3 regions of the Nocardia gipuzkoensis genome follow, and region 3 is predicted to be linked to each of the others. Evidence: riboswitches for the same ligand, from Rfam matches in the RefSeq annotation. Region 3 holds a riboswitch; each other region holds the start of a gene.
The links. Region 3 has a riboswitch for S-adenosylmethionine ahead of LTT66_RS37320 (hypothetical protein). Riboswitches for the same ligand answer to the same signal wherever they lie in the genome.

Region 1 (4,289 bases), 940 kb from region 3:
CAGTCCGTCGCAGCCGGGGAGCAGATCGGCGAGCTCCTGCTGGGTACGCAGCGGGTACAGCCGGTCGGAGTCGACGCCACCGACCACGCAGGGCACCGGCGTCGCCGCGAGCGCCGCCTCGATGCCGCCGCGACCACGGCCGACGTCGTGGCGGTTCATCGCCTCGGTCAGCAACACGTAGGTGGCGGGATCGAAACGCTGGCACAACTTCTCGGCTTGGTGGTCGAGGTAGCTCTGCACCGCGTACCGGCCGCCGTTCCACGGGTCCTCGTCGCCCTGCGGTTTGTTCTCGAATCGGTGGTCCAGCTCGAATTCGGTGCGGTAGGTCAGGTGCGCGATCCGCCGAGCCAGGGCCATGCCCGTCGTCGGGGCGCGGCCGGTGCCGTGATAGTCACCGCCCTGCCAGTCCGGGTCGGCCTTGATCGCCGCGATCTGAGTGGTCTGGGTACCGATCTGGTCGGCGGTAGCGCGAGCGCCGACCGCCAGCACCAGCGCCGCGGCGACCCGCTCCGGTGCGCCGACCATCCACTCCAGCACCCGCATGCCGCCCATCGACCCGCCCACCACGGCGGCGAGCCGCTCGACGCCGAGCAGGTCCAGCAGAGCGGCCTCCGCGGTCACCTGGTCGCGGATGGAGATCTCGGGAAACCTCGCGCCCCATGGCTTTCCATCAGGGGCGAGAGTGGATGGCCCGGTGCTGCCCTTGCAGCCGCCGAGCACGTTCGTCGCGATCACACACCATTCGTCGGTGTCCAGCGGCGCGCCCGGCCCGACCATGCCGTCCCACCAGCCGGGCATCTCGTGTACGTCGTCGGGCTTGCCGACGACGTGCGAATCGCCGGTCAGCGCGTGTTCGACCAGCACGACGTTGTCCAGTCCGGGGGAGAGCTCACCCCAGCGTTGCACCGCCAGGCGCACGTCCGGGATGACCGCTCCGTTCTCCAGTCGCACATCGCCGATGGCGATGGTGCCGAGCTGCCCGTCCGAGGGCGGCAGGGCGACGGCGGAGGTCCGGGCGCTCCGTTCGGTATCCACGGTCACGTCGTCGCCGCCGCGAAACCGGCGCGCAGATCGGCCGGAATGTCCTCGAGGCCGACCGCGAGACGGACCGGTTCTGGGGCGAGCCGTTCCTCGGGTGTGAGCTGCGAATGCGTCGTCGACGCGGGGTGAATCACGAGGGAACGCACCTTCCCGATGTTAGCCACGCGGGTGTGCATGGCTGATCCGACCTGAGTGGGGTGCGTAGTCCGGTAGGTCGGCAGGGCGGCCGCATCGATCGGTCCGTCCGGAGTCCGGCCCGATTGCTCGGTCTCGAAGGACCACTGCGTCGGGTCGTGTTCGGCCCCGCGCACGGTGGATTCACTCATGGTTTGCTCCCAAAAGGTGTTCGCCGGTACAGCAGGGGTTAGCGGTGTGAACAACAACACATGCCGGCGACCTCCTGGTACGCGCTTGCTCCCGGCTTTCGGGAGCCAGGTCATCACCCGGAGCACCCCACCGCGGATGGAGGGTTGCCGACCAGCGAGCCGGGGCTTGGCGCTGATACTCATGACCTGCCCGGCATCATAACCGGCGGTCCGTCAGCGTCCGAAATCCTCCAGCGCACGCCCCTGATCGGAGGCAGTCGGCGCGACGCAGCAGCTGCGCACGAATTCGTCGTAGGTCTCGGTGAAGTTGGAGCGCCCGGCCCGGGCCGCGGTGGCCATGTCATCGTCCAGGAACAGGTCGTCCGAGCACTCCATGCCGACGTGGCCGATCAGCTGCCAGGTGCCGACGATGAGCCGCACCGCGCGGGCGTCCGGTTCGGTGCCGAGGCGCTCGGCGACCACCGCGGCGATGGCGGTGTTCTTGTCGTCGGCGTGTTCGAGACTGCGCGCGCTGACCGACGGACTGCTGCGCAGGATCCGCTGCATCTTCTGGAACTGCCGGAACGACAGCGGGTCGGCCTCACCCGCCTCGGCGGCTCGATCGACCACGGACAGGAAGGCCTGCCGCAGCGCGGCGAGTTCGTTGCCGGTGCGCGGCAGCTGACGCAGGGTCTCGGCCACGGTGCGGCCGAAGTCCTGGACCGGCCCCAGCACGATGTCCTCTTTGCTGTCGAAATAGCGGTTGATCGTGCGCGGCGAGACATCCGCGGCGTTGGCGATCTGCTCGATCGTGGTCGCCTCGAAGCCCTGGGCGTCGCACAGGTCGAGGGCCGCCGCGATGATGCGCAACCTGGTCTGTTGCTTCTTGCGTTCGCGCAGGCCCGGGGCGCTCGCGGCAGCTGCAGCGGCGCTCGTGCCCATCGACGTCGATGACTCGAGCATGTCCCGATGGTAACCCAACCCTCCGTTCTTCTGTCCGTAACAGTCAAATGTCGTATTGCGACATTTTTCGCTTGACGACAAATGGCGTCCAATGCCAGGATGGCTTCAGTTCATCGAGGGACGAGGAGATGACCGTGACGGACACGGCGACAGCGGTGCACGCGCCGCACAAACCGGGCGGCTCAGCGCGCTGGCTCGCGCTGGCAGTGATCGCATCGGCCCAGCTCATGGTGGTTCTGGACGCCACCATCGTGACCATCTCGCTGCCGTTCGCGCAGCGTGATCTCGACATCAGCGACGGCAACCGGCAGTGGATGCTCACCGCCTACACGCTGATCTTCGGCGGCCTGCTGCTGCTGGGCGGCCGGATGGCCGACTACCTGGGGCGCCGCCGGATCTTCATCATCGGCCTGATCGGCTTCGCGGGCGCTTCGGCCCTGGCCGGTCTCGCCCAGAACGGTGCGGAGTTGTTCGCCGGACGCGCGCTACAAGGCGCGTTCGCCGCACTCTTGGCCCCGGCCGCGCTCTCGCTGCTGTCGGTGACGTTCACCGAGCCAGGTGAGCGGGCCACCGCCTTCGGCGTGTTCGCGGGTATCTCCGCGGGCGGTGCGGCGCTCGGCCTGATCGCGGGCGGCGCGCTCACCGAGTACGCGTCGTGGCGCTGGTGCCTGCTGGTCAATACGCCGATCGCGCTGCTCGCGCTGCTCGGAGCGCTGGCCTGGGTGGCGAAGGACGTGCCGGCGCCGCGCGTCGGGGGATACGACATGCCCGGTGCCGTCACGGTGACGCTGGGCCTGATCGCCATCGTGTACGGCTTCAGCCGCGCCGCCGAGGACGGCTGGCTGGCCGGTGGCACCCTGGCGCTGCTGATCGCCGGACCGGTTCTGCTCGCCGCCTTCGTGGTGATCGAACGGCGGTCGTCGAACCCGCTGTTGCCGCTGCACATCCCGGGCGAGATCAACCGGGGCGGGGCGTTCCTCGCGGCACTGCTCATCCCGATCGCGATGTTCGCGATGTTCCTGTTCCTGAGTTACTACTTCCAGATCACGTTGGGCTACTCGGCGCTGAAAGCCGGCTTCGCCTTCCTGCCCTTCCCGGCGGGCATCGCGATCTCGGCGGGTGTCACCAGCGCCCTGCTGCCGAAGCTCGGCCCCCGTCCGCTGATGGTGGCGGGCGCCGTGCTGGGTGTCATCGGCTTGGTACTGCTGGCGCAGCTCGGCTACGGCGACAGCTTCCTCGCCGGGGTGCTGCCTGCCCAGGTGCTCATCGCGCTCGGCATGGGCCCGCTGTTCGTCGGGATGCAGACGGTGGCGCTGCACCAGGTGGAGGAAGCGGACTCGGGTGTGGCGTCCGCGCTGCTGAACGCGGCGCAGCAGGTCGGCGGCGCGGTCGGGACGGCACTGCTGACCACCATCTCGGTGCAGGTCGCCGAGACCTTCGCCCAGGACAACCCCGGCATCGACAACCTGGCCGCGCGCGCCGCGATCCACAGCTACGACGTGGCCTTCTACGTCGGCGCCGGGTTCTTCCTCGCGGCCATCCCGATCATCGCCCTGATGATCCGGGACCGGCCGCAGAACCTGATCGAAGGCTCCGAGGAGGGGGCCCGGGTTCCGGTCGCGGTCTGATCCATCGGCGGCGAGGTCCGCGCAACGTCACGGCGTTGTGCGGACCTCGCCGTTTTGCGGGGAAGTTGCCGAGCTCGAACGGAAGGCGGATCATAGCGGCGACGGCGGTTGCGCGGGTGCCCGTCGCGGTGCTGAGAGGCACCGCTGACCTACCAATCGGTAACAAAGGTGGCCCAGCTCACTCCGGGGGCTGCCCGTGCGGTGAGGACTTCGGCAGCAGTACGCTTGTCTTGTTTGCACCACACGTCTCGCGGACAACGCGGGACATATACGTTGTCTGTTGGAACAGCTGGGGTCCGCTCACAAGCGTGTTCGCCTGGCCGTGCAATGAGGGCACCATCCTAGGAGGACA
Region 2 (4,289 bases), 1.6 Mb from region 3:
CCGATTCCCACACAATCGTGACACTTACGGTCACCAACGTGTCCGACCGCGAACAAACCCTTGTCGTAGCCGATCAACGGCTGGTGACCACCGGCGGCCGCTCCGTCCCGCCCGACGCGGTGGTCACCGCCGAACTCAATTCGCCCGGCGACTCCGCGCGCCTCGCTCCCGGCCGCGTCAGTACGATCCGACTGGCCTTCGACCTGCCCGGCAAGAACAAGAACGGCAAGAAGAACGACAAGAAGGACGATGTCGCGAGCCACTTGATTCTGCGCGGCGCACCGTCGTCGCCCGGCGTCACCGTGCCGATCGGCTGACCGATCGCGCGACGGTTCCGTGGTCAGGAAAGGGCGTGGTCGAGGTCGTCCAGGAGGTCTTCGACGTCTTCGAGGCCCACCGAGATGCGCACGACGCCGTCGGTCAGGCCGATGGTTGCCCGGCCTTCGGGGCCCATGGCGCGGTGGGTGGTGGTGGCCGGGTGCGTGATCAGGCTCTTGGCGTCACCGAGGTTGTTGGAGATGTCGACGATGCGCAACCCGTTCAGGACTTCGAAAGCGCGCTTCTTCGCCTCGTTCTGGGGTGCGTTCAGCTCGAAGGTGACCACGGTGCCGCCTCCGCTCATCTGACCGGTGGCCAGCGCGTGCTGCGGATGTGATTCCAGGAACGGGTATCGCACCCAGCTGACGGCCGGGTTGCTCTCCAGGAAGCGGGCGATGCGCAGGGCGGACTCCGTGGAATGGCGCACCCGCAGCGGCATCGTCTCCAGACCCTTGAGCAGTGTCCACGCGTTGAACGGGCTCAGCGCCGGACCGGTATGGCGCATCAGCGTTTTCACCGGCCCGCCGATGTAGTCCTGCGCGCCCAGAATCGCGCCGCCCAGCACGCGGCCTTGCCCATCGATGTGCTTGGTGCCCGAGTAGACCACCACGTCGGCGCCGAGTTCGAAGCCACGTTGCAGCAGCGGAGTGGCGAACACGTTGTCCAGCACGACTTTCGCACCCGCCGCGTGCGCCAGCTCGGTTACCCGGCGCACGTCGACCAGCGTCTGCATCGGATTGGCGGGCGTCTCGAAGAACACCGCCTGGGTGGGCACCGACAGCGCCTGTTCCCACTGGTCGAGATCCTCGCCATCGACGAAGACGGTCTCCACGCCCCAGCGCGGCAGGATCTCGTTGCACACCACGAAGCACGAGCCGAACAGGCTGCGCGCGGCGACGAGCCGGTCGCCCGCGCTCAGCAGCGCGCCCAGCGCGGTGAACACCGCGGACATGCCACTCGCGGTCGCGAAGCACGCTTCGGCGCCGTCGAGCAGGCGCATCCGCTCCTCGAACATGGCCACGGTGGGGTTGCCGTAGCGGGAGTAGACGAAGTGCTCCACCTCGCCGGTGAACGCGGCCTCGGCGGCCTCGGCACTCTCGTAGACGAAGCCGGAGGTCAGAAAGAGCGCCTCGGCGGTCTCCTCGAAACCGGAGCGCCGCAGGCCGCCACGCACGCCGAGCGTCGCGGGGCCGACGCCGTCAGGCAGTGGCTTGTCGAACGCGCCGCCGGTGATCACGACTGCCGCCAGGGCAGTCCGAGGGCACGCCAGCCCGCGCCGCCGCGATGCCCGAATTCGTCGAGCGGGCCTTCGAAGCCCTCGAGCACGTTGTAGGAGGTGCGGTAACCCGCCGACGTGGCGGTGATCGCCGCGCCCACCGAACGCTGGCCGGAGCGACAGAGGAAGACGACGGGAGCATCGGGGTCGTGACCGTCGAGCGCCTGCTTCAACTGCTCGACGAACGCCTCGTTGCGCGCACCCGTCGAGTCGACCCACTCGATCAGCACGGTCGGCCGTTCGATGGAGCTCGTGTCGGGGACGCCGACGAACCTCCATTCCGCTTCCGTCCGCACGTCCACCAGGACGGCTTCGGGATTGTCCCGCAACAGTTCCCATGCCTGCTGCGGAGTGATGTCACCGGCATAACTCATGTGCACCTCCTGCGAATCCGCACTTGCCGCGCCCGGGACCGGGGCGCCGCCAGGTCGTCACCCGGAGCACCCCACCGCGGAGGAGGGTTGCCGACCAGTAATGCCGGGGCTTGACACTGGTTCTCATGACCTTCGACTGAGATTGCACCGACCCGGGTCACCCTGTCAAACCCTGGCGCGCACCGCGCGAACGCTCAGGTGCAGACCAGCCACTTGCCGCCGGACCTGGTGAGATTCCAGGTCGACGTCGCCTCCCGCCCGTCCACCTTCGTCGTCACGGTCGCCTTGCCCCGGTCGCCGTCCACCATGGGGCTGTCGATTTTCGTGATCTCGACCGGCTTTCCGGCGCCGTCTCGGCCCGCCAGCGGCGAGCGGCTCGCGTCGAAACCCTGGCAGGCGGTGCCCGGCGGCGGCACGGCGTCGCTGCGATTGGAGCCGTCGACGAAATTGCGGACGGCCGCCACGAGGCGGTCGGCTTCTGTGACATTTTTCTCAGCGGGCGACAGCACACCGCCGAGCACGATCGCGATCAGCACGATCGCCGCGACCACCGCGGCCGCGATGAACGGGGCCGCGGAGCGCTTGTCGGTCTGATCGACCCGGATGATCTCATCCTCGCCCGGGGTCGGCTGCTGTTCGCTCATGACTCGATGATCCCTGGTCGGCGCGGGTATCGAGCGCTCGGCCCCCGGCTCAGGACCGCGGCGATCACGACCGGGGCCGGGCGGCCGCGATAGGCGGCGCGGAACCGGGTAAGCGACGGATGTGGCTTGCGATGACATCCGCCGAGTTCACGCACCGCCGCGGGGTGGGATCGACCATCCCGATAGAATCGCGGAACGGCGTCCTGCTGTCATAGCGAATCGGCAGCTCCACGCCGCGGAACGGAGCACCGTGCAGCCACGAGCCGGCAACGCCGGCGTCCGCACCGGACGGGTGCGACGAGCCGGTGCGTCAACTTAGCCTAAGCTAAGCCCAGACGTCATTCATTGTTTCGACCATAAGGTGCGCGTAAAAGATGACCGAACAGAGTGCAGTAGAGGACGGCGGTGTCCGTGAGCCCTCCACGGTGACGCAGGCTTCCTCCTCCGGGCCTGACGCGCACACCGCGAAGACCCGCCCGCTCCGCATCGCGATCGTGGGCGCCGGACCGGCCGGGATCTACGCCGCCGACGCGTTGATGAAGTCCGATGCCGAGGTGAGCATCGACCTGTTCGAGCGCATGCCCGCGCCGTTCGGGTTGATCCGCTACGGCGTCGCGCCCGACCATCCGCGGATCAAGGGCATCATCACCGCCCTGCACAAGGTGCTGGACAAGCCGCAGGTGCGCCTGCTGGGCAATATCGACTACGGCACCGACATCACCCTCGACGACCTGCGCGCCTTCTACGACGCGGTGATCTTCTCCACCGGCGCCAACGCCGACCGCGCCCTGCCGATCCCCGGGATCGATCTGGACGGCTCCTTCGGCGCCGCCGACTTCGTCTCCTGGTACGACGGCCACCCCGACGTGCCCCGCACCTGGCCGTTGGACGCGGAGAAGGTCGCGGTCCTCGGCGTCGGCAACGTCGCGCTGGACGTCGCGCGCGTGCTGGCCAAGACCGGCGACGAGCTGCTGCCCACGGAGATCCCGCCGAACGTCTACAAGGGCCTGAAGGCCAACAAGGCCGTGGAAGTCCACGTCTTCGGCCGTCGCGGCCCGGCACAGGCCAAGTTCACCCCGCTGGAACTGCGCGAACTCGACCACTCGCCCACCATCGAAGTCATCGTCGACCCCGAGGACATCGACTACGACGAAGGCTCCGAAGCCGCGCGCCGCCACTCCAAGCAGGTGGACATGGTCGCCAACACCCTCGAGCAGTGGGCCATCCGCGACGCAGGCGACCGCCCGCACAAGCTGTTCCTGCACTTCTTCGAATCGCCCGCCGAGGTGCTCGGCGAGAACGGCAAGGTGGTCGGCCTGCGCACCGAGCGCACCCAGCTCGACGGCACCGGCAACGTCAAGGGCACCGGCGTGTTCAAGGACTGGGACGTGCAGGCGGTCTACCGTGCTGTCGGCTACCTGTCGCAGAACCTGACCCACCTGCCGTTCGACGACCAGGCGGGCACCGTGCCGAACGAAGCGGGTCGCGTGATCACCGACGAGAACGCCGACGGCGCCGCGCGGTACATGCCCGCCACCTACGTCACCGGCTGGATCAAGCGCGGCCCCGTGGGCCTGATCGGTCACACCAAGGGCGACGCCAACGAGACCATCGCCTGCCTGCTGGACGACGCTCCCAGCTTCGCACCGGCCGAGCGGCCCGAACCCGAGGCCGTCA
Region 3 (4,289 bases):
TGGGGCCGCGCGCGTTGAGATTGCGCCCTTCGAGACCGAAGTTGGTGCGCAGGATGTCGCCGTCGGCGCGGGTGGTGTTGCCGTAGAAGGTGTCGAAGTCCTTGCTGCCCTGCCGCGCCGTGGTCTCCGCCACCGACGCCAGGTCCAGCTTCAGCTCGACGCCGACCTGCCGCAGCTGCTGCTGCACCAGCTCGAGGATCGCCTGGTTGCCCGCGAACACCTGGCTGAAGAGCACCGAGAACGACAAGCGCTCACCGTTCTTCGTCCGGACGCCGTCCGCGCCGGGCACCCACCCGGCCTGGTCGAGGATGGTGCGCGCTTTCGCCGGATCGTAGGCCAGGCGGGCCGAGAGGTCGGTGTAGCCGGGTGTGCTGCCTGCCAGGACGCTGGTGGCGGGCCGGAATTGCGGGCCGAGCACGGTGTCCACCAATTGCCTGCGATCGATCGCGGGCAGCAGTGCTCGGCGCACAGCGGGATCGCGCAACGGTCCGCGGGTGACGTTGGGCTGCAGGCCGAACGGCACGCCCGGGTTGGCCGTGCTGAGCACCCGTCCGCCCGCCGCCTCGATCTGCGGGGCGTCCTGCGGTAGCGCGTCACTGATCGCGTCCAGCTGCCCGGACGCGAGACTGCCGGTGCGCACGCCGGATTCGGGCACCACGGTGAACTCGATCTTGTCCAGGTAGGCCTCGCCGCGGTGCGCGAACACCGCAGAACCCCAGTGGTAACCGGTGCGCTTGGCCAGCATCACCGCCGCGTCCTGGCGGTAGGCCGCATAGGTGAACGGCCCGCTGCCGACGTTGTCGCCGAGGCAGCGCTGCTCGGCGGGCTTCGCCGTGGTCGCGTCGGCCAGGATGCCGAGCTGCGCGGTCGAGGACGCCTGCAGGAACTGCGCGTTGGGCTTGCTGAACTCCACCCGGACGGTGAGCCGGTCGACGGCCGTGGCGCCGACATAGTTGGTGAGGTAACTGCTGCCCAGCGGCGCCTTGCCCGAGCCGAGCCGCAGGATCGAATCGAAGGTGTTGCGCACCGAGTCCGCGGTGAGCGGCGTGCCGTCGCTGAAGGTGACGCCGTCGGTCAGGCGGAAGGTGAAGACCTTCGCGTCGGGGGTGGCCTCCCAGCTCTGCGCCAGCCACGGCTTCAGCTTGCCGGTGGCCGGATCCTGGTCGGTCAGCGAGTCCACGATCTGCCGTGCCACGTACACCGTCTGGTTGGTGCCGGCCTGGGCCGGGTCCGAGCAGGTCGGCGCCTGGGACAGGCCGTAGCGCAGGGTGCCGCCCGGCCGGGGCGGGCCCGCGTCGCCGCCGGGCGCGGCCGAATCGCTGCCGCAGGCGGCCACGGTGGTGGCCGCGGCGAGCGCGCCGGCCAGCGCGAGGATTCGGTGACGGGTTCGGGTCACGAGACAACTCCAGATACTTCGGTGCGGGCGAGCTGTTCGCCCTGGCGGGGATCGGCGCCGGCGACAACGGTCGCCGACGGTCGGCTGGGCATGATGCGGCGCTGCCGGGTCATCGGCTCACCGCTTCGTCGGCAGGCCGGGCGGGTTGATCCGCGATTCGGTGACCGCCTCGCTGTGCAGCCCCCAGCGGTCGATCACCTGCTGGTAGGCGCCGTGCTCGATGGCGTGGACCAGCGCGTGCACGAACTGGGCGAGCAGGATCAGCGCGACGGCACTGACCACCCAGCGCCAGGGGTGCCGGGTCTTGGCCACGGTGGGGGTCGGGGCGGCGTCGGCGGGAGCGGCAACGAGGACGAGTGTGCCGGTCGGATCCGGTTCGCCCGGCGCGGCCGCCGCGGGGGTGGCATCGGGTGCGGTGGACGCGCTCATGCCCGCGCCCGGCGTGCGCTCGGTTTCGGCGCGACCGCGTACGCGGTCGGCCGGTCCTCGATGATCACTTCGGTTCCTCCATCGGTCCCGGCGGAAGCACCCGCACCCGGTGACCGGGGGGTTGCTGCGACGTCGACGAGCCAGGTCTCTCGGTCGCTCTGGATGGTTGGCGCCGACCCCCCGTCAACCGGTGACCGGGTCGAGCCGAATCATGATGCCCAGCAAGTGAAGCCGGGAACAAGAGAAGTAATCACCGTGAGCGTAGATCTTGTCGCACCCGGATTCATCGGATCTTTGTAGTAACCAGGCATGCGCTGCTCTGCCGAAGGGTGGTGCGAGCCCACCGCGTCATCGCCGGCGAGGTCCAGTACCGAATGCCGACGGCCCGATGCAGCATACGGCTCTTGCCGAGGGTGGGGAATGCGGCGGGTTCGTTTTCGGGCAAACGGGACTCGCCACAAAATTGCTGTTCGTAATCCATACTGCTGGACGCGTTTGCCGGAGTACTGTGCCCCTCGATCGTCCCGCCGATGAGGAGGTTTCGTGATCACAATGCGCTCTCTGACCCAATTGTCCGCTGTCGTGTCCGGTTCCATCGCTCTCGTGCTCGCCGGGCCGGGCGCCGCGCTCGCGGCTCCGGATGCCCCGATTCCCGCGTTCTCCGACCACTCCGTACAGGTGGCCGCCCCCGGCGACCTGTTCGGCGCCTACCAAGCCGCGCTCGACGCGCTGCGCGCGCTCGGAATCGCGCCGTTCGCGTACCCGACCGCGTCGGCGTTCTGCCTCGACAACACCACGGGCGGTTTGGCGCCCGCCGTGGCGGGCGCCATTCCGGGACCATGGCCGAAGAACACCGTGCAGATTCCAGGCCAGGACCTCAGCGCCGTCAAGGCTGGGCAGGCCATGTTCACCTTCGTGCCCTACGGCCTCGGTCCGGACGGCCCGAACACCGCGGGCATGCAGGTCGCCTGGCTCAACCTGAACACCGGCCGCGGCGGCACGGCCGCCATGGGGCCGCTGTCGGAGGTCGCCCGCGCGATGATCCCTTCGTCCGTTCCCGCCGACCTGCGGCCTGCGGCCGAGCAGGCGATCCGGGACTTCCTCTTCGCGGCCCTGCCGATGGGCGGGGTGCGCGCGGTCCCGGTGGACACCGGGAAGGGCACGGTGCTCGCCGCGGTGTTCGGCACGGTGCAGAACGGCGCCAAGTCCTGCTTCTTCTTGCCGACGGTCGGAATCACGCCGGTGCCATGAGGTCTCGGCCGCCGCGGCGCTGACCGCTCAGCCGAGCGAGCGACCTTTCCAGCGCGCTGTGCCGCGGCGGCGGGCCCGATGCGAACGCGCCCACAGCAGCAGATACGCCGCCACCGACACCGGATGCGCGGCGGCGGCCAGCACATCCGAGGCCCGCAGCGGACCGCCGGTCTCGGTGGAGCGGGCCAGCAGCCGCCCGCCGACGGCGGCCAGCCAGCCGATGGCGCCCGTCCGCCGGACCGCGCCCCTGCCGAGCACTGCGGCCACTGGCGGCACCCAATAGGCAAGAGCGGCAACGAGTCCCACCGCCGCTCCGCCCGCGATCGTGCCGTCGTAGGCCGACCAGAGCCAGCGGGTGTAGCCCGCGTCCAGCTCAGCGGCGCCGCGATACATCCTGGTGCCGGCCAGCGGCCCTGCGGCCACCAGAACGGTGGAGTGACCGGCGCGCCGCAGCGTACGGGCGATGTTGAGGTCTTCGGTGATGCTCCCGGCCACCGCCGCGTGGCCACCCACCGCGCGGTACACCGCGTTGTCGAACACGAGGAACTGTCCGCACGCCACCGCCGTCGAGGGCCGCAGGCTCCGGTCGGACACCGCGACCGGCAGTGTGGAGGCCCACGACCAGCACAGCAGCGGCTGCACTATGGCCTCTGCGACCGAACCGGCTACTTGCGACGGCCACGGCGAGACCAGCGCGGCTCCTCGTCTGCGCAGAGCGCCGACCGCCGCGGCGATCGCCGCCGGGGCCAGTCGCACGTCGGCGTCCACGAAGATCAGCACCGGCGCCGTCACCTCCTCGGCCAGCCGGACACAGGCGGCGGCCTTCCCGGTCCAGCCGGGCAGCGGGCCGGATTCGGTGCGCAGCAGGGTGAAACGGGAATCGTCCCCGATCGCCGCGCGGGCGGCTGCGCCGGTGTCGTCGGTGGACGCGTCGTCGAGGATGCGCACCGTCAGGCGCGGTACGCCCACCTGGGCGCGTAGGTCGGCGATCAGGTCGGGCAGCCGGTCGGCCTCGTTCCGTGCCGGGACGCAGACGGTGACGGGTTCGATCACCGTCGTCGGGGTGTCCGCCAACCGCCGCAGGGTGATCCGGTTGTACAGCGCGATACCCGCGCCGAGCACGGCCAGCGCGGTAGCGCAGGGCGGCAGCAGCGAGGTCGCGCGCAACGTCTTCGGCAGGTCGGCACTCACCATGTGCGCCACGCTATCCGGC

Region 1: linked by a shared signal. The riboswitch ahead of LTT66_RS06935 (PLP-dependent transferase) and the one ahead of LTT66_RS37320 (hypothetical protein) in region 3 are both predicted to bind S-adenosylmethionine.
Region 2: linked by a shared signal. The riboswitch ahead of LTT66_RS09975 (rhodanese-like domain-containing protein) and the one ahead of LTT66_RS37320 (hypothetical protein) in region 3 are both predicted to bind S-adenosylmethionine.

Annotation. Positions count from the first base shown of each region.
Region 1 is NZ_CP089225.1:1,484,465-1,488,753, reverse strand. It holds gene metX (homoserine O-acetyltransferase MetX) at 1-1,041, opposite strand, end outside; partial or broken gene LTT66_RS06935 (PLP-dependent transferase) at 1,038-1,217, opposite strand; SAM riboswitch class IV at 1,444-1,554, opposite strand; gene LTT66_RS06930 (TetR/AcrR family transcriptional regulator) at 1,581-2,309, opposite strand; gene LTT66_RS06925 (MFS transporter) at 2,438-3,937, shown strand.
Region 2 is NZ_CP089225.1:2,163,989-2,168,277, forward strand. It holds gene LTT66_RS09965 (serine/threonine-protein kinase) at 1-317, shown strand, start outside; gene LTT66_RS09970 (O-succinylhomoserine sulfhydrylase) at 341-1,555, opposite strand; gene LTT66_RS09975 (rhodanese-like domain-containing protein) at 1,552-1,968, opposite strand; SAM riboswitch class IV at 1,983-2,099, opposite strand; gene LTT66_RS09980 (Rv0361 family membrane protein) at 2,163-2,612, opposite strand; gene LTT66_RS09985 (FAD-dependent oxidoreductase) at 3,098-4,289, shown strand, end outside.
Region 3 is NZ_CP089225.1:542,916-547,204, reverse strand. It holds gene LTT66_RS02505 (ABC transporter substrate-binding protein) at 1-1,396, opposite strand, end outside; gene LTT66_RS37320 (hypothetical protein) at 1,514-1,825, opposite strand; SAM riboswitch class I at 1,901-1,994, opposite strand; gene LTT66_RS02495 (hypothetical protein) at 2,378-3,076, shown strand; gene LTT66_RS02490 (glycosyltransferase) at 3,104-4,270, opposite strand.